Regions from separate parts of the Streptomyces sp. NBC_01445 genome, predicted to be linked through region 1. Evidence: riboswitches for the same ligand, from Rfam matches in the RefSeq annotation. Region 1 holds a riboswitch; each other region holds the start of a gene.
What was found. Region 1 has a riboswitch for cyclic di-AMP ahead of OG574_RS15645 (M23 family metallopeptidase). Riboswitches for the same ligand answer to the same signal wherever they lie in the genome.

Region 1 (4,013 bases):
CTCGCCGCCCACAGTGGCCGCGAGACCCACCCGGTCCACGTAGTCGTGATGGGTGAACCGGCGGACGTCCTTGGCGGACAGACGCGGGTACGGCGCGAAGAAGCGGTAGTACTTCGACTCGTCGGAGACCTGCTCGTAGTAGCTCGTGAGCCGCTCGGCGTCGTCGATGGTGATGGGCCTGATGCGCGCGGTGCCGCCGTCGCGCAGCACCACGTCTGCTTCCCAGTGGGCGGGGTATGCGTGCCGGTCCGACGGGGTCTGCATGGGGCCAGCGTACGGCGCAGCGGTGACAGTCGTACGGGTCGCGGCGCGAGCGGGCCGAAGGCACTCTGTGAGGGCCGACGGGCGTGTGCGGGCGGTACGCAGGGCTCACATCGGGCACGTCCACCGATGTGGCAGACTGGTCTAGACAACTGTGAGAATCCTGAAGGGCAGCATCACATGGCTGAGCGCCGCGTCAACGTCGGCTGGGCCGAGGGCCTTCACGCCCGCCCCGCCTCCATCTTCGTCCGCGCGGCCACGGCGGCCGGCGTCCCCGTGACGATCGCCAAGGCCGACGGCAGCCCCGTCAACGCCGCCTCCATGCTCGCGGTGCTCGGCCTGGGTGCCGGCGGCGGCGAGGAGATCGTCCTGGCCTCCGACGTCGAGGGTGCGGACATCGCGCTCGACCGTCTGGCCAAGCTGGTCGCCGAGGGGCTCGAGGAGCTTCCCGAGACCGTCTAGTACGGGCCCCTGTACCGGGTCTCCCGATTCTTGGGCGCCGTCTCCTGCTCACAGAAGATCGCGCCGCATAAAGGGTCTGTTCGGATTTTCCGAGCAGACCCTTTTGCTTTCTGCGGCTCTGTTCTCAGAATTCCGGGGCAGCGGAAACAGAGCCCCTGGAAATGAGCCGCCCTCTTTGTATACGGCGCCTCTGTTAATGCTGAAGCCCCACTGTGTTGACGGGATGTTGCGAAGTCCTCACACGGCCACCCGCACGGGGGGCGCGCATGCGGTGAGCGGCCGCGGCGCGCTCCGTGTGCTGCGCCGTGAGCGCCCGCGCGCGCTCCACGTCACCGCGCGCCACGGCGTCGACGATCGCCCCGTGCTCGGCCCAGGAGTCGGCGGGCCGCGCGGGCTGCTCGACGGTGTACATCCACGCGATCTTGTGGCGGAGCTGGGTGAGCATCGTGATCAGCCCCGGGCTGCCGGACGCCTGCGCCAGCGTCTCGTGGAACCAACTGCCCAGCGAGCGCAGATCCTCGCTCTGACCTCGCCTGGAGCGCTCTTGGCCGAGCCTTACCAGGCCCCGCAGGACCTTCAGGTGCGCCTCGGTGCGGCGCTGCGCGGCGCGGGCCGCTGCGAGCGGTTCGAGGAGCATGCGGATCTCCAGCTGATCCGCCGCCTCCTGCGCGGAGGGTTCGGCGACGCACGCACCCGCGTGCCTGCGGGTGACGACGAAGCCCTCGGCCTCCAGCGTGCGCAATGCCTCGCGCACGGGGACGCGCGAGACGCCGTAGCGGCGGGCGAGCACCTCCTCGGTGAGTCTGCCGCCGCGCTCGTAGACACCGGAGACGATGTCGTCGCGGATCGCCGTGCATACCGAGTGCGCCGGAATGCGCATGCCCCGACCTCCGCCTTAATCCCCGCGAAACGCGGTCGATAGTCGCCCGTACAGCGCGATTGACGTCTGTTCAGCTCGCCTGTCCAGCGACTCTATTCCAGCGGGCGCGAATTTCCGACGGCAGGCCGTAATCCATGGATATTTTTTGGACACCGGCGTCAGGAAGAAGCGGGCCGGGAACAAGCGGGTCCGGGAACGACGAATGCCCCGGCTCGGTGAGCCGGGGCATTCGGTGCGTCTTCGCGAGGTGCGCGGCGAAGGTCAGACGTTCACGCCGTGGGAGCGCAGGTACGCGACGGGGTCGATGTCCGAGCCGTACTCGGGGCTCGTGCGCGCCTCGAAGTGGAGGTGCGGGCCCGTGACGTTGCCGGTCGCTCCGGAGAGGCCTATCTGCTGCCCCGGGGTGACCGTCCGGCCGACGGAGACACCGATGGACGACAGGTGGCCGTACTGCGTGTACGTACCGTCGTTCATCTTGATGACGATGTTGTTGCCGTAGGCGCCGCCCCAGCCGGCCTCCACGACCGTGCCCGCGCCCACCGCGTGGACCGAGGTGCCGCTGGCGGCGTGGAAGTCGATGCCGGTGTGGCTGCCGGAGGACCACAGGCCGCTGCTCGCTTTGTACGCGGTGGACACGTACGAGCCGGTGACCGGAATGACGAAGGCGTTCAGGCGCTTGCGCTCGGCCGCACGGGCGGCGCGCTCCTTGGCCTCGCGCTCGGCCTTGGCCTTGGCGGCTGCCTTGCGCCGGTCCTCCTCGGCCTTCTTCTCGGCTTCGGCCTCGGCCTTCTTCTTCGCGGCGGCCTCGTCGGCGGCCTGCTGCTGGGCGGCGGCCTGCGCGTCGATCTGCTCCGCGAGGGAGTCACCGATGGCGATGGCCTTGGTCAGGCCGGTCTGCTCCACAGCCGCGTCGTCGGCGGCGAAGGCGGGGGCGGCGAGGCCTCCGATGACACCGGTCGTGGTGAGCGCGGCGACGCCGGCGACCTGCGCGGTGGTGCGCGTGAGACGGCTCGGGCGACGGTGCTTCCCGGTCGCACGGGTGAACGCCATGGGGTGGCTGATCCTTTCCTTCCTTCTCGCCTACCGGGTTAGCTGACGGGTTCGGAGCAGGAAGGTCTCCTACGGACCCCCTTCAGGGAAGGGCGTCCGATTCACCCCAGGGACGGTGGGTCCCCGGCTCCCCCGGCTCGCGCCTTGGGGGACTCGGCGATGACTGTCCGGTGCCACGGGCGCGGCGTGCTTCTGGCGGACAGCCGGACCGACGCTAAGCGGGGCAACTTTCAATCAACAAACGGAACCGGGCTTTTGTAGCGCATGCCACAGGGCAGACAGGCAACCACTGGTTCAATTCAGACAAACAGGGGCCCCGGTGGTCATCTCACCCACCGGGGCCCCTCGTTGCACACCGGTCACGGTCAGCCCGTGACGACGGTCACCTCTCCGATGCCGAGCGCCCTGACGGGCTCCTCGATCTGCGCGGCGTCACCGACGAGCACCGTCACCAGACGGTCCATCGGGAAGGCGCTCACGACGGCCGCGGTGGCCTCCACGGTGCCCGTCGCGGCGAGCCGCCGGTACACCTCCGCCTGGAAGTCGTCCGGCAGGTGCTGCTCGACCTGGTCGGCGAGCGTCCCCGCGACGGCCGCGGCGGTCTCGAACTTGAGCGGGGCGACGCCCACCAAATTCTGTACAGCCACGTCCCGTTCGGCGTCGGTGAGGCCCTCCGCCGCGAGCGTGCGCAGCACCTTCCAGAGGTCGTCGAGCGCCGGACCCGTGTTCGGCGTGTCCACGGAGCCGCTGATGGCGAGCATCGCGACGCCCGTCCCGTCCGGCGCCGAGCGCAGCACCTGGCCGAACGCCCGCACGCCGTAGGTGTATCCCTTCTCCTCGCGCAGGACACGGTCCAGGCGGGAGGTGAGGGTGCCGCCCAGGCAGTACGTGCCGAGCACCTGCGCCGGCCACACCCGGTCGTGCTTGTCGGCGCCGACGCGGCCGATCAGGATCTGCGTCTGCACCGCGCCCGGCCGGTCGACGATGACGACACGGCCGGTGTCGTCGGCCGTCACGGGCGGTACGGGGCGCGGCTCGGCCGTGTTCCCCGTCCAGGCGCCCAGTGTGTCCGCGAGCAACGCGTCGAGGTCGAGGCCCGCGAGGTCGCCCACGACGACCGCGGTGGCCGTGGCGGGGCGCACGTGCCGGTCGTAGAAGGCACGTACGGCCTCCGCGTCGACGGCCGCGACGGTCTCCTCGGTGCCCTGGCGCGGGCGGGACATGCGCGCGGTGGCCGGGAAGAGCTGCTTCGAGAGCTCCTTGGCGGCGCGGCGGCCCGGGTTCGCCGTCTCGTGCGGGATCTCGTCGAGGCGGTTGCGCACGAGGCGTTCGATCTCGCTGTCCGCGAACGCGGGCGCCC
Region 2 (4,013 bases), 1.2 Mb from region 1:
TCGCGCAGGTCGAAGTGGAGCAGCGCCAAGCAGTACAGGATGATCCCGCCCCAGAAGAGCACCATCCCGGTGAACGCGAGCCAGTGCGCGCCGACCGCGGGCGCGAGCGTCGCCGCCAGGACGACGAGCCCCTCCGTCGCGACACAGCCGAGGAACACGGCCCCCGGCATCCGCGGCTTCCAGTGCCGCACGACGTTGATCAGGAGCACCGGCCAGACGAGCGCGGCCAGGGCAAGGAGCGCCTCTGCCAGGGTCTGCCAGCCGAACATGGAGATCCGGGTGCCGAGGACGGCCGTCGCCGCGACCGCGGTGAGCGCGGGCGGGGTGTCCGCCTCGGACTCCCAGCGGTCGCGCTCCCGCACCAGCCGGTTCGCGAAGTCCGCCGCGAGGAGCAGCCAGAGGGCGGCGGCGAGCACCAGCATGATGCCGGACAGCACCGAGTAACCGGTCAGTCGCAGGCCGACCGAAATGATGCCGGTGGCCATGACGGCGGCGCCGGCGGCCGGAGGGAGCTGGGACCACGTGGGTCCGGGACGTGGGGTTGCGTTCGGGCCGCGCACCGCCCGAACGTAACCCCACGAAGGCGGTCAGGCCGGGCGCACCACGCTGTGGATCGGCATGTAGTAGATCGACTCGACGCGGACGTTCGCGCCCGGCTTCGGCGCGTGGATCATCTTGCCGTCGCCTATGTAGATGCCGACGTGGCTGATGTCGTCGTAGAAGAAAACCAGGTCACCGGGCTTGGCGTCGGCCGTGGTGACGGTCGTGCCGACCTTGACCTGGTCCCAGGTCGTGCGCGGCAGCGTGATGCCGGCCGCCTTCCACGCGGCCTGCGTAAGGCCCGAGCAGTCGTACGAGTCCGGGCCCGTGGCGCCCCACACGTACGGCTTGCCCATCTGGGACTCGGCGAAGTCGATGACCTTCGCGGCCTTGGTGGCGTAACCGCCGCTGGTGCTCCCGGAGCCCGTCCCCGAACCGGTGCCGGTGCCCGGGTTCTCCTTCTGGCGCGCCTCCTCGGCCGCCTTGCGCTTGGCCTCCGCCTCGGCCTGCTGACGCGCCAGCTCCTCCGCCTTCTTCCTGGCGGCCTCCTGCTTCTTCTTCTCGATCGCCGCGAGCCGCGCCTTCTCCTCGGCGGTCAGCTTCGACAGGAGTTCGCGGGCGTCACCGAGCTTCTGCTGGACGTCCCTCTTCGTGCTCTTGAGCGTGGCCTGCGAAGTGGTCAGCGTCTCCAGGCTCTTGGCCGCCTCCGTGCGCTTCTTCGTGGTGGCGGCCTGCTCGGTCTGGTAGTCGTCGACGGCCTTCTTCTGGCGGCTCGTGAGCCGGCTCATCAGCTGGTCCTGGTCGAAGTAGTCCTGCGCGTCGTCGGCGAGGAGCAGCGTCGCGGTGTCGGAGACGGCGCCCGTGCGGTACTGGGCCGCGGCGAAGGTGCCGAGCTCCTGGCGGGCCTTGTTGAGCTTCTCGGTGCGCTGCGCGACGTCGTCGAGCAGCTCGCCGACGCGCTTCTGCTGCTTGGTGGTGCGCTCCTTGGCCGCGTTGTACTTCTCCGTGGCCACGCCCGCCTGGTGGTAGAGGGTGTCGACCTTCTTCTGGACCTCTTCCAGGCTCGGCTTCGGCGGCGCCGAGGGGGCGGCGGTCGCGGTCTGCGAGAGCAGGGCAATGGAGGTGAGGGCCGCCGTGGTGATGCCGGCGACGGGGGCCGTGCGGGGGCCGGCTGTTCTGGTGCGCGGCTTGCGGTGCGACGCCAAGGGTCGCGTCTCCTTCCCATGACCGCCTACCGGGTTAGCTGTCGGGTTCGGGCGGAGATTCGGAAGGCTGCCCTACGGCCGTGCCCTGACGGGTCGTCGGCCGATTCACCCCAAAGGTCGTGGGTCCCCGGTTTCATGCCTCTCGGCGTACTGAACTCAGCGGGGGCGACCCGCTCGCGGCGCGGTTGCCGGCGGGGGGACGGGCGGCCCGCGGAGCACGCTAGCCAACTCGTGTGGCTGCTGTGAAGGTTGATGTTCGATATGCCCGATACATTTTCGTGACCTTCGGCAATCTTGTTCGTGACCTCCGGTAACCCTCGCTGAGGGTAATTACCGCACTACGAGAGGTGGCCGGGCGCGTGAAGTCGGGGGAAGTTTCCGGGACGGCCGTGGGTGTCAGTGGGGCGGCCTAGACTCGTAGAGCGATGAGCAGCCTCTTTGACGACAGCTTCCTGGCGGACCTCACGGCTTCGAAGGCCAGTGAGGAGCATGCCCCGCCGCCGCCCGAGGACGACACGGCTCCGGAGCATGTTCCGGACGACTTGTTCGACGGGAAGTTCGACGTGCCCCCGGCCAGAGACGAGTACTACCGGGACGGCGCCCCACGCCCGGCGCTCGACCCGGCGGCGCTCCTCGACGGGCTGAACGAGAACCAGAAGGCGGCCGTCGTCCACGGCGGCTCCCCGCTGCTCATCGTGGCGGGCGCGGGTTCCGGCAAGACCCGCGTGCTCACGCACCGCATCGCTTACCTCCTCGGCGAGCGCGGTGTGCACCCCGGCCAGATCCTCGCGATCACGTTCACGAACAAGGCCGCGGGCGAGATGAAGGAGCGCGTCGAGTCCCTCGTCGGCCCGCGGGCGAACGCGATGTGGGTGTCGACGTTCCACAGCGCCTGCGTCCGCATCCTGCGCCGCGAGTCGAAGAAGCTCGGCTTCACATCGTCGTTCTCGATCTACGACGCCGCCGACTCCAAGCGCCTCATGGCCCTGGTCTGCCGCGACCTCGACCTGGACCCCAAGAAGTTCCCGCCGAAGTCGTTCAGCGCCAAGATCTCGAACCTGAAGAACGAGCTGATCGACGAGGAGGACTTCGCGGCTCAGGCCGCCGACGGCTTCGAGAAGACCCTCGCCCAGGCCTATGCGATGTACCAGTCCCGCCTCCGCGAGGCGAACGCGCTGGACTTCGACGACCTGATCATGACGACGGTGCACCTCCTGCGCGCCTTCCCGGACGTCGCCGAGCACTACCGCCGCCGCTTCCGCCACGTCCTGGTCGACGAGTACCAGGACACGAACCACGCGCAGTACGCGCTGGTCAGGGAGCTGGTGGGGTCGGCCGACAGCGGCCGCGGGGAGGACGAGCCGCCCCGCGCGGACGACCTCCCGCCGGCCGAGCTGTGCGTCGTGGGTGACGCCGACCAGTCGATCTACGCGTTCCGCGGAGCCACCATCCGGAACATCCTCCAGTTCGAGGAGGACTACCCCGACGCGACAACGATCCTGCTGGAGCAGAACTACCGCTCGACGCAGACCATCCTCTCCGCGGCCAACGCGGTCATCGAGCGCAACGAATCCCGTCGCCCCAAGAACCTGTGGACGAACGCGGGCGCGGGCGCGCAGATCACCGGCTACGTCGCGGACACCGAGCACGACGAGGCGCAGTTCGTCGCCGACGAGATCGACCGGCTCACGGACGCGCGCGACGCGAAGGCCGGCGACGTCGCCATCTTCTACCGGACGAACGCGCAGTCCCGTGTCTTCGAAGAGATCTTCATCCGCGTCGGCCTGCCCTACAAGGTCGTCGGCGGAGTCCGCTTCTACGAGCGCAAGGAGGTCAGGGACGTCCTGGCCTATCTGCGGGTGCTCGCCAACCCCGAGGACTCCGTCCCCCTGCGCCGCATTCTCAATGTGCCGAAGCGCGGCATCGGCGACCGTGCCGAAGCGATGATCGACGCGCTTTCCCAGCGCGAGAAGATCTCCTTCCCGCAGGCGCTGCGCCGCGTCGACGAGGCGTACGGCATGGCGGCCCGCTCGACGAACGCGGTGAAGCGGTTCAACACGCTGATGGAGGACCTCCGCACGATCGTCGAGTCGGGCGCGGGCCCGGCCACGGTCCTGGAGGCCGTGCTCGAACGGACCGGCTATCTGGCCGAGTTGCAGTCGTCGACGGACCCGCAGGACGAGACGCGCATCGAGAACCTTCAGGAACTCGCGGCCGTGGCCCTGGAGTTCGAGCAGGAGAGCGCGACGGCGGACGGCGCGGCCGAGG
Region 3 (4,013 bases), 800 kb from region 1:
CCGCTACGAGCTGCTGAGCGACGTACGCGGCCGCGGCCTGATGATCGGCATCGAGTTCGGGCGGCCGAAGTCGCTGAAGCTGCGCAGCCGCTGGACGATGCTCCAGGCCGCGCGCAAGGGCCTCTTCGCGCAGATGGTCGTCGTGCCGCTGCTCCAGAAGCACCGGATCCTCACGCAGGTCTCCGGCGACCATCTGGAGGTCATCAAGCTGATCCCGCCGCTGATCATCGGGGAGCACGAGGTGGACCGCTTCGTCGAGGCGTTCACCGCCGTCATGGACGACGCGCACTCGGGCGGCGGGCTGATGTGGGACTTCGGCAAGACGCTGGTGAAGCAGGCGGTCGCCAACCGCTGACCGCTTCGTAGGGGCACCGCTCGGATTCGTCCGGGTGCCTCTGGAAGGGCGACGCTGTTTGCCTCTGGGGCAATAAATTTGCCCCAGAGGTACGACTCTGGCTCAATCGACGGTATGAGCCCTGCCCCTCCTGAGCCGGCTCCGGAACCCACGGAGCTGCCCGCCGTCGCCCCGCAGCTGCGCGAACTACGGCGCCGCGCCGCCTTGACCCTGGAGGCCGCGGCCCGTGCCGCCGGGCTCTCGCCCGCGCACCTCTCCCGTCTGGAGACGGGCCGCCGTCAGCCCTCGCTCCCGATGCTGCTCGCTCTCGCCCGCACCTACGGTACGACGGTCTCCGAACTCCTGGGCGAGACGCCCGCCGACAGGGACGCGGTCGTGCGCTCCGGAGACATGGAGGCCACCGAGGCGGGCGGCTGGATCTACCGGCAGGCGGGCGCCCCGGGGCGCGGCATGCAGGCGCTGCGCGTCCATGTGCCGTTCGGCGCCCAGGGCGACATCGTGCGCGTCCACCCCGGTGAGGAGTGGCTGTACGTCCTCGAAGGGCGGCTGCGGCTGCGGCTCGGGGACACCGCGTACGCGCTCGCGCCCGGGGACAGCGCGCACTTCGACTCGCTCACCCCGCACCGGATCGCCGCCGCCGACCGCGACGGCGCCGAGCTCCTCTTCGTACACACCCTGCTGCAGAGCCCGTCCGCCGCGCTGTGTCTCGGCCCGGCGGCGGGCGGCGGCGAACGGCCCCAGGGAGGCCCTCGATGAGCGCAGAGCCCAACGACGTGACCGAGCCCGAGCGGCAGCCCGCCCGGCGTGACATCGAGGACAAGCTCCCGCGCGGCATCTGGGTGCGCCTGCTCGTCTACGTCTTCGCCGGGCACCTCGTCGCGGGCTTCATCTATCTGCTCTTCACGCTGGGGGCGTCACGAGGGTGACGCCCCTCACTCGGCCTGTCGGTCCCGGCCTCAGTCGAGAAGGCGCTCGCGCAGCCGCTCGCGCTGGGCGGGGGACAGCTTGAGGCCCTCCTCCAGGTAGCGGTCGGTGGAACCCCACGTCTTTGCGACCGTCTCGAAGGCGGCGGCCAGGTATGTGGCGCGGGCGTCGAACAGGGGGCTCAGCAGCTCCATGACCTCGGGGGACATCGCGTCCTTCGAGGCGCTGCTGCGGTGCACCTTGTAGCGGCGGTGTGCCGCGTTCGACTCCAGGTAGTCCGCCTCGATGGCGTCGCGCTCCACACCCACGGCCAGGAGCGTGACCGCTATCGAGAGGCCCGCGCGGTCCTTGCCGGCCGCGCAGTGCATGAGCGCGGGCACGCTGTCCTCGGCGAGGGAGTGCAGCACCTGGCTGTGCTCGGCGGTGCGCTCCGCGATGATCGCCCGGTACGACGTGATCATGCGGTCCGCGGCCTGGCCCTCGGAGAGGGCGGCGCGCAGCTCGTCGAGGTTGCCGTCGCGCACCATCTGCCAGAACTCGGCCCCGTCCGCGGGGTCGGTCAGCGGCAGGTTCACGTTCCGCACGCCGGGCAGCGTGACGTCAGGGCCTTCGAGGCGCTGGTCGGCGGCGTTGCGGAAGTCGAAGATCGTGTGCAGCCCGAGCGAGGAGAGGAACGCGGCGTCCTCATCCGTGGCGTGCGCGAGGTGACCGCTGCGGAACAGCACGCCCTGCTTGACCCGACGGCCGTCCACAGTCGGGAGGCCACCCACATCGCGGAAGTTGCGCACTCCGGCCAACTCGGGCTCGGTGGACGGGACCTGCTGCGTCACGGGGGCTCCTCCCGGTCGGCCGCGGCGCTGCTCGCCTGCGGGCGCCTTCGACGATACGACATGGCTGCCAGGGGCAACCATGTGAGAGGCGGCAGGCGATTGCGTATCGAATGCCCGAAATGAACCGATAGATAGGCAATCATGGCGTACGGGGTAACTAACTCTGAAATGGCACCATATGGTAGCCGATAGGTGAGCAGGGTCATAGCGGTGACCGTGTGTGGCGGCGGAGCCGAATGTATTTCCAGCAGGTATCGCAGTCGCAAAGATCGTAAATAGACGGAGCGTGACGTCCTTTTCCGGAAAACGCCGTTTAAGGATCAAGAACCGGGCTGTCCAAGGGATTTCGCGCCTTGTCCCCGCGCTCCCCGCTCGCTTACGTTCAGCGCAATCCGGACGGACCGCCTCATCCTGCCGCCGCCCGGAATCCGCACATCGATCCGTGCTCGGCAGGAGCGGGGGACCCAGGTAGACCGCCGTATCCGGCACACCGGCCACGGCTCGGGGTGAAGCCGTGCCCGAAAGGGGCACGGCCGGGCAGCTCCAGCCCGAACCCGACAGCTCACCTCGCAGGCGACGGAGAGGAATCCCCATGCCCGCGAAGGGTAAGCACCGCCGTCCCAAGTCCCAGGGCTTCGCACGCGTGATCGTCGTTGCCGGAGTGGGTGGCGCCGCGCTCGCGCTGCCGCTGATGGGTGCCACCGGCGCCCACGCCGCGACTCCCGCGGCCGCTCACTCGGTCGTGAAGGCCGCGGCCGCTCCCGCCGCTGCCAAGACCTACGCCGTCAAGGGCGGGGACACCCTTTCGAAGATCGCCGACGAGCAGAACGTCAGCGGCGGCTGGAAGAAGCTCTACTCCGACAACCGCTCGGTCATCGGCGGCGACCCGTCCGTGATCCACCCGGGCCTGAAGCTGACGATCGGCCAGAAGGCCGCGGCCACCGCCACTCAGGCCTCCGCGCCCAAGGCCGCGGCGGCGACCACCACTGGTGCCGGCTACACGCTGCCCGTCCAGGGCGCCTCCATCGGTACGGCGTACAAGACCGCGGGCGCCATGTGGTCCAGCGGCTACCACACCGGTGTCGACTTCGTGATCCCGACGGGCACCCCGCTCAAGGCCATCGCCGCGGGTACCGTCGTGTCGGCCGGCCTTGACGGCGCGTACGGCAACGAGGTCGTCATCCAGCACGCCGACGGCAAGTACTCGCAGTACGCCCACATGTCGTCCCTCTCCGTCTCGTCCGGGCAGACCGTGACCGAGGGCCAGCAGATCGGCCTCTCCGGCGCGACCGGCAATGTCACGGGACCGCACCTGCACTTCGAGATCCGCACCACCCCGAGCTACGGCTCGGACGTGGACCCGGTCGCGTACCTCCGTGCGCACGGGGTCTCGCTCTGACTCCGACGATGTGACGTCGTTCCGACCCTGACGGTGTGACGTGAAGGGGCGGGTCCGGTTCCGGGCCCGCCCCTTCGGCGCAGCCTCCTCCGCATCCCCGTCGTATTCCTGAAATCGCGAAACTGACCAGGTGGGCTATATCACGCCCCGTCAACCCCTTCCTACGGTCGCGTAGGTCACATCGCAGGGTGAAAGATGTGTGGTCGTGGCAAACGAATCGAGATCACTCAGCGGCGGCACGATTCGGTCCTACGCGGCGGTGGGGGACAGCTTCACCGAAGGCGTCGGGGACCCCGGTCCGGACGGGGCCTTCGTGGGCTGGGCCGACCGTCTCGCCGTCCTCCTGGACGACCGGACCCCCGAGCACTCCTTCCGGTACGCGAACCTCGCCGTGCGCGGCAAGCTCCTCGACCAGATCGTGGAGGACCAGCTCCCGCGCGCCGTGGAACTCGCCCCGGACCTGGTGACCTTCGCCGCCGGCGGCAACGACATCATCCGTCCCGGC
Region 4 (4,013 bases), 4.9 Mb from region 1:
CCATCGAGATCCCGGCGGAATCGAGCGTGGAGGAGGCCGCGGAGGCGACCATCGCGGCGCTGATGCCGGTGACGATCTCCCTGGTGGGCGCGTTCGCTTTCCTCTTCTCCGAGCTCGCCGAGGTGCATGACTCGGGCAGGACCGACATCAAGAGCGCCGACCTCCTGCAACACCTCGCGCTGCGCCTGTCCAGGACGGACGACGGCGACCGGTAGCCACGCCCCAGAAGCACGGAGAGGGGGTCGGCCACGTGCATCGGGCGCGGGCCGGCCCCCTTCTTCGCGTTTCTCGGAGCCTTGGTCCTACTCAGCCATCCGTACGTCCTGTACATTTTTTACAGAAGCAGCGACAGAGTTCCGCGCTCACGGAGGCATGTGCCATGAACCGACCTTCCGCCCGCTACGTCCTGCCCGAGTTCACCGAGCGCACCTCGGCCGGACAGGGACCGCTCGATCCGTACTCCAAGCTTTTGGAGGAGCGGATCGTCTTCCTGGGGACACCGATCGACGACACCTCCGCGAACGATGTGATGGCGCAGTTCATCCACCTCGAGTACGCCGCGCCGGACCGGGACATCTCGCTGTACATCAACTCCCCCGGCGGCTCGTTCAGCGCCATGACGGCGATCTACGACACGATCAAGTTCGTCAGCTGCGAGGTCGAGACCGTGTGCCTCGGGCAGGCCGCCTCCGCCGCCGCCGTACTCCTGGCCGCCGGGACGCCGGGGAAGCGGGCCATGCTGCCCGGCGCGCGCGTGGTGATCCAACAGCCGGGGCTGACCGAGCCCGCGCAGGGCCAGCCGACCGACCTGGAGATCCAGGCCCGTGAACTGGTGCGCATGCGCGCCCAGCTGGAGGAACTGCTCGCGCGGCACACCGGGCAGAGCCGAGAGCGCATCGCCGCCGACATCGAGCGGGACAAGATCCTTCAGGCCCAGGACGCCGTGGAGTACGGGCTCGTGGACCGGGTCATCGAGAACCGCAAGCCGTCCGGCTCGGGCCACGGCGCCAGGTGACCCGGCGATGCTGCCGCCCGAGCTGCCCCCGCTGCCCGCGCTGACGCGCGCCGAGTGCGAACTCCTCGACCGCTATCTGGAAGTGGTCGACCTGCTCGGAAGGATCAACCCGGCCAGGAGCGACCACACGTATGGCGGACTCCGGGCCGCGCAAGCACTCGTCGGCGGGGCGACGGCGCTCAGGGACGCCCTGACGCTCATGCATCAGCGGGGCGAGGCCGAGCTCCACGCGACGACGCTGGCTCGGGCTTTGCGGCTCCTGGACGGAGAAAGGAGGACACAACGGGTCACAGTGCCGCCGGAGTCGGTCAATTGACGGTCCGTTCAAGACCGAAGCGATCGATCCGAACCGTCCGGGCCGGGGTCGAAACGGACCAGAAGAGGTACCCACATACGGCGTAGCCGGTACTCGCACATGCGAACCGGAAAAGTTGCGCGGAACGCCTACGCGAAGTCGGGAATTCCGCCTTCCGCTGCTGGTGCGGGGCTCGTTGGGACCCCCGCACCGGGGTGGAGAAGTGTGCTGTCCACCCGATTGGATCACTCGTGAGGACACTCACACAACGCCGATTCCGCTCTGCGTTCGCGGTGTTTGTGCGTGAAGATCCCTTCCGACGACAAGCCCCCGCCGCCGCGGCGGGGCGGTCCGTGCGGACGCCGAGTCCTGCCGCCGTACGGATGCCAGGTCGACAGAAGTGGATCGGCAGGAGTGGAGGACCCAGGCACGACGGGCCGCCGGAGCTGTTTTCCGGGCCGGCCCTTGGGGTGAAGCCGCACTTCGCGGCCGGGCAACTTCGCCAGCCCGAATCCGACAGGTCATCCTTCACAGGCGGCTGACGAAGGGTTGCGCATGACTGCGCTCAATCGTGTCCCGTCGCTGCTGACCCGGGCCGGCACCGCCTCGGCCCTCACGCTCGCCGTAGCGGGCGGCAGCCTGCTGGTCCCAGGAGCCACGCCCGAAGCGGAGGCCTCGCCACCTGCGACGAAGGCTCTCCAGATCGCGGCATCAAGGAAGGGAAGCCCCTACCAGTGGGGCGCCTCAGGACCGCACAGGTTCGACTGCTCGGGCCTGACGGTCTACTCGTTCAAGCGAGTGGGCAAGAAGCTGCCCCGTACCGCCGCCCAGCAGTACAACAAGACCCGCCATGTCTCCGCGTCCCATCGCAAACGCGGTGACCTGGTCTTCTTCCATTCGGGCCGCGGCGTCTACCACGTCGGCATCTACGCCGGGAAGGGAAGGATCTGGCACTCGCCGAAGACCGGTGACGTGGTGCGGCTCCAGCGGATCTGGACGAAGAGCGTCTGGTACGGGCGCGTGCGGTAGCGCCACCTGACGGGCTCCTGGGGCCCTGGCGGCCCGTCAGGCGTTACCGGGTGCACGCGCCCTCCCCGGCCGTCTCGGAACCGCGCGATGGGGTACTCGTGGTCGTATGGACGAGGACCGACCGGCCGGCGACGAGGATGCCCCACGCAACTCAGGTCCCAGGAGCGTGGGGCGGGACCGGCACGAGACGCCGCTGGAGCGCGCGGACCGGAACTTCGGCGAGCTGCTCCAGGAGCTGAGAGTCACCCAGACGGGCGTGCAGATCCTCTTCGCGTTCCTGCTGACGCTGGCGTTCACTCCAAGGTTCCCGGCACTGGACGGCGTGCAGCGCGCGACGTACATCGCGACGCTGCTGCTCGCGGTGCTCGCCGCCGCGCTGTTCACGGCGCCCGCGGCGCTGCACCGCGCGCTCTTCGGGCGGGGTGCCAAACCGCAGATCGTGCAGATGTCCTCGCGGCTCGCCGCGGTCGGCCTGGGCGTTCTGATGCTCGCCCTGGCCGGGTCCGTGCTGCTCGTCGTGGACGTCACCGCGGGGCGGGCGGCGGGCATCGCGGCCGGGGCGGGCACGTTCGCGGTCTGTGCGGGCCTGTGGGGCGTGCTGCCGCGTCTGGTGCGGCGCTCACTCACGCGGGCGCAGGAGAAGACGGGCACCCCGTCCCCGTAGCCGCGCCACCGCAGCCGGCCTTCACACCGACTGGACGGGGACCGTCCACGGCAGGGCGATCCACACGGTCTTGCCGCCCTCGGGGGTGGGCCTGACCGACAGGCTTCCGCCGCACTCGGAGGTCAGACAGCGGATGATCACCATGCCGCGCCCGTTGTCCTGCTGGACGGCGGCCGGGAGCCGCTTCGGGTAGCACGGGTGGCTGTCCGTGACGCCGATGCGCAGGTGTTCGTCGCGCTCCAGCTGCACGTCGACGGTGAAGACCGGCGACTGCCCGCGGGTGTGCATCACGGCGTTCGTGGCGAGTTCGGAGACGATGAGCCGGACCGTGTCGGCTGTTTCCGCGTCCCGCGGCATGCCCCATTCGGCGAGTACGTCACCGACATATGTGCGGGCCGACGAGACCGAGGCAGGATCGCTCGGCAGAGTGACGGATGCTTCCTGGTGATCTGCCATGGCGACGTCGTCCCTTTTTTCGCCGGGGCCTGAATCCGACACATGGCGGATGACTCGAGGCGACCCCCGGACTGGTGCTTCGCGCCAGACTGCCACTCCCGCTCCTCCAGTGGAGCCGATCCCCCGAGATATGCATATATCTGTCGCTCGAAGCGGTGAACTCTGCGTTGGTGGACCGCATTTGGGCGTACGCCGCCGGCTTCCTCTACCGTCGGCTCGGAACACGATCCGCCGGGCCGGAAGGAGCCGGGCCGCAGGTCCGAGGAGACAGAATGAAACACGGTCCGGCGGTGCGCCGCCGCAGGCTCGGCGCGGAGCTGCGCGCGCTGCGCGCCCGCGCGGGGTTCACCAGTGGCGAGACGGCCCGGCTCGTCGGCTGGCACCAGTCGAAAGTGAGCCGTATCGAGACCGGCCGCAGCGGCGTGAAAGCGTCGGACGTACGCCTCCTGCTCGACGCGTTCGAGGTCACGGACCCCGGCATACGGGACCTACTGGTCGCGCTGGCCGGGTCGGGGGACGACGGCGGCCAGCACTGGTGGCACGCCTACCGGGGC

Region 2: linked by a shared signal. The riboswitch ahead of OG574_RS20830 (C40 family peptidase) and the one ahead of OG574_RS15645 (M23 family metallopeptidase) in region 1 are both predicted to bind cyclic di-AMP.
Region 3: linked by a shared signal. The riboswitch ahead of OG574_RS12225 (M23 family metallopeptidase) and the one ahead of OG574_RS15645 (M23 family metallopeptidase) in region 1 are both predicted to bind cyclic di-AMP.
Region 4: linked by a shared signal. The riboswitch ahead of OG574_RS37980 (C40 family peptidase) and the one ahead of OG574_RS15645 (M23 family metallopeptidase) in region 1 are both predicted to bind cyclic di-AMP.

What each region holds. Positions count from the first base shown of each region.
Region 1 covers NZ_CP109485.1:3,431,779-3,435,791, forward strand. The annotation lists gene OG574_RS15630 (bifunctional acetate--CoA ligase family protein/GNAT family N-acetyltransferase) at 1-264, opposite strand, end outside; gene OG574_RS15635 (HPr family phosphocarrier protein) at 442-723, shown strand; gene OG574_RS15640 (GntR family transcriptional regulator) at 917-1,603, opposite strand; gene OG574_RS15645 (M23 family metallopeptidase) at 1,865-2,653, opposite strand; cyclic di-AMP (ydaO/yuaA leader) riboswitch at 2,667-2,822, opposite strand; gene OG574_RS15650 (M16 family metallopeptidase) at 3,019-4,013, opposite strand, start outside.
Region 2 covers NZ_CP109485.1:4,599,169-4,603,181, reverse strand. The annotation lists gene OG574_RS20835 (tellurite resistance/C4-dicarboxylate transporter family protein) at 1-560, opposite strand, end outside; gene OG574_RS20830 (C40 family peptidase) at 588-1,745, opposite strand; cyclic di-AMP (ydaO/yuaA leader) riboswitch at 1,754-1,917, opposite strand; gene pcrA (DNA helicase PcrA) at 2,171-4,013, shown strand, end outside.
Region 3 covers NZ_CP109485.1:2,628,858-2,632,870, reverse strand. The annotation lists gene OG574_RS12245 (aspartate aminotransferase family protein) at 1-355, shown strand, start outside; gene OG574_RS12240 (helix-turn-helix domain-containing protein) at 470-1,111, shown strand; gene OG574_RS12235 (DUF6126 family protein) at 1,108-1,281, shown strand; gene OG574_RS12230 (tyrosine-protein phosphatase) at 1,312-2,109, opposite strand; cyclic di-AMP (ydaO/yuaA leader) riboswitch at 2,518-2,698, shown strand; gene OG574_RS12225 (M23 family metallopeptidase) at 2,702-3,508, shown strand; gene OG574_RS12220 (SGNH/GDSL hydrolase family protein) at 3,714-4,013, shown strand, end outside.
Region 4 covers NZ_CP109485.1:8,329,995-8,334,007, reverse strand. The annotation lists gene OG574_RS37995 (hypothetical protein) at 1-215, shown strand, start outside; gene OG574_RS37990 (ATP-dependent Clp protease proteolytic subunit) at 380-1,015, shown strand; gene OG574_RS37985 (hypothetical protein) at 1,023-1,331, shown strand; cyclic di-AMP (ydaO/yuaA leader) riboswitch at 1,685-1,862, shown strand; gene OG574_RS37980 (C40 family peptidase) at 1,866-2,339, shown strand; gene OG574_RS37975 (DUF6328 family protein) at 2,446-3,003, shown strand; gene OG574_RS37970 (ATP-binding protein) at 3,025-3,459, opposite strand; gene OG574_RS37965 (helix-turn-helix domain-containing protein) at 3,732-4,013, shown strand, end outside.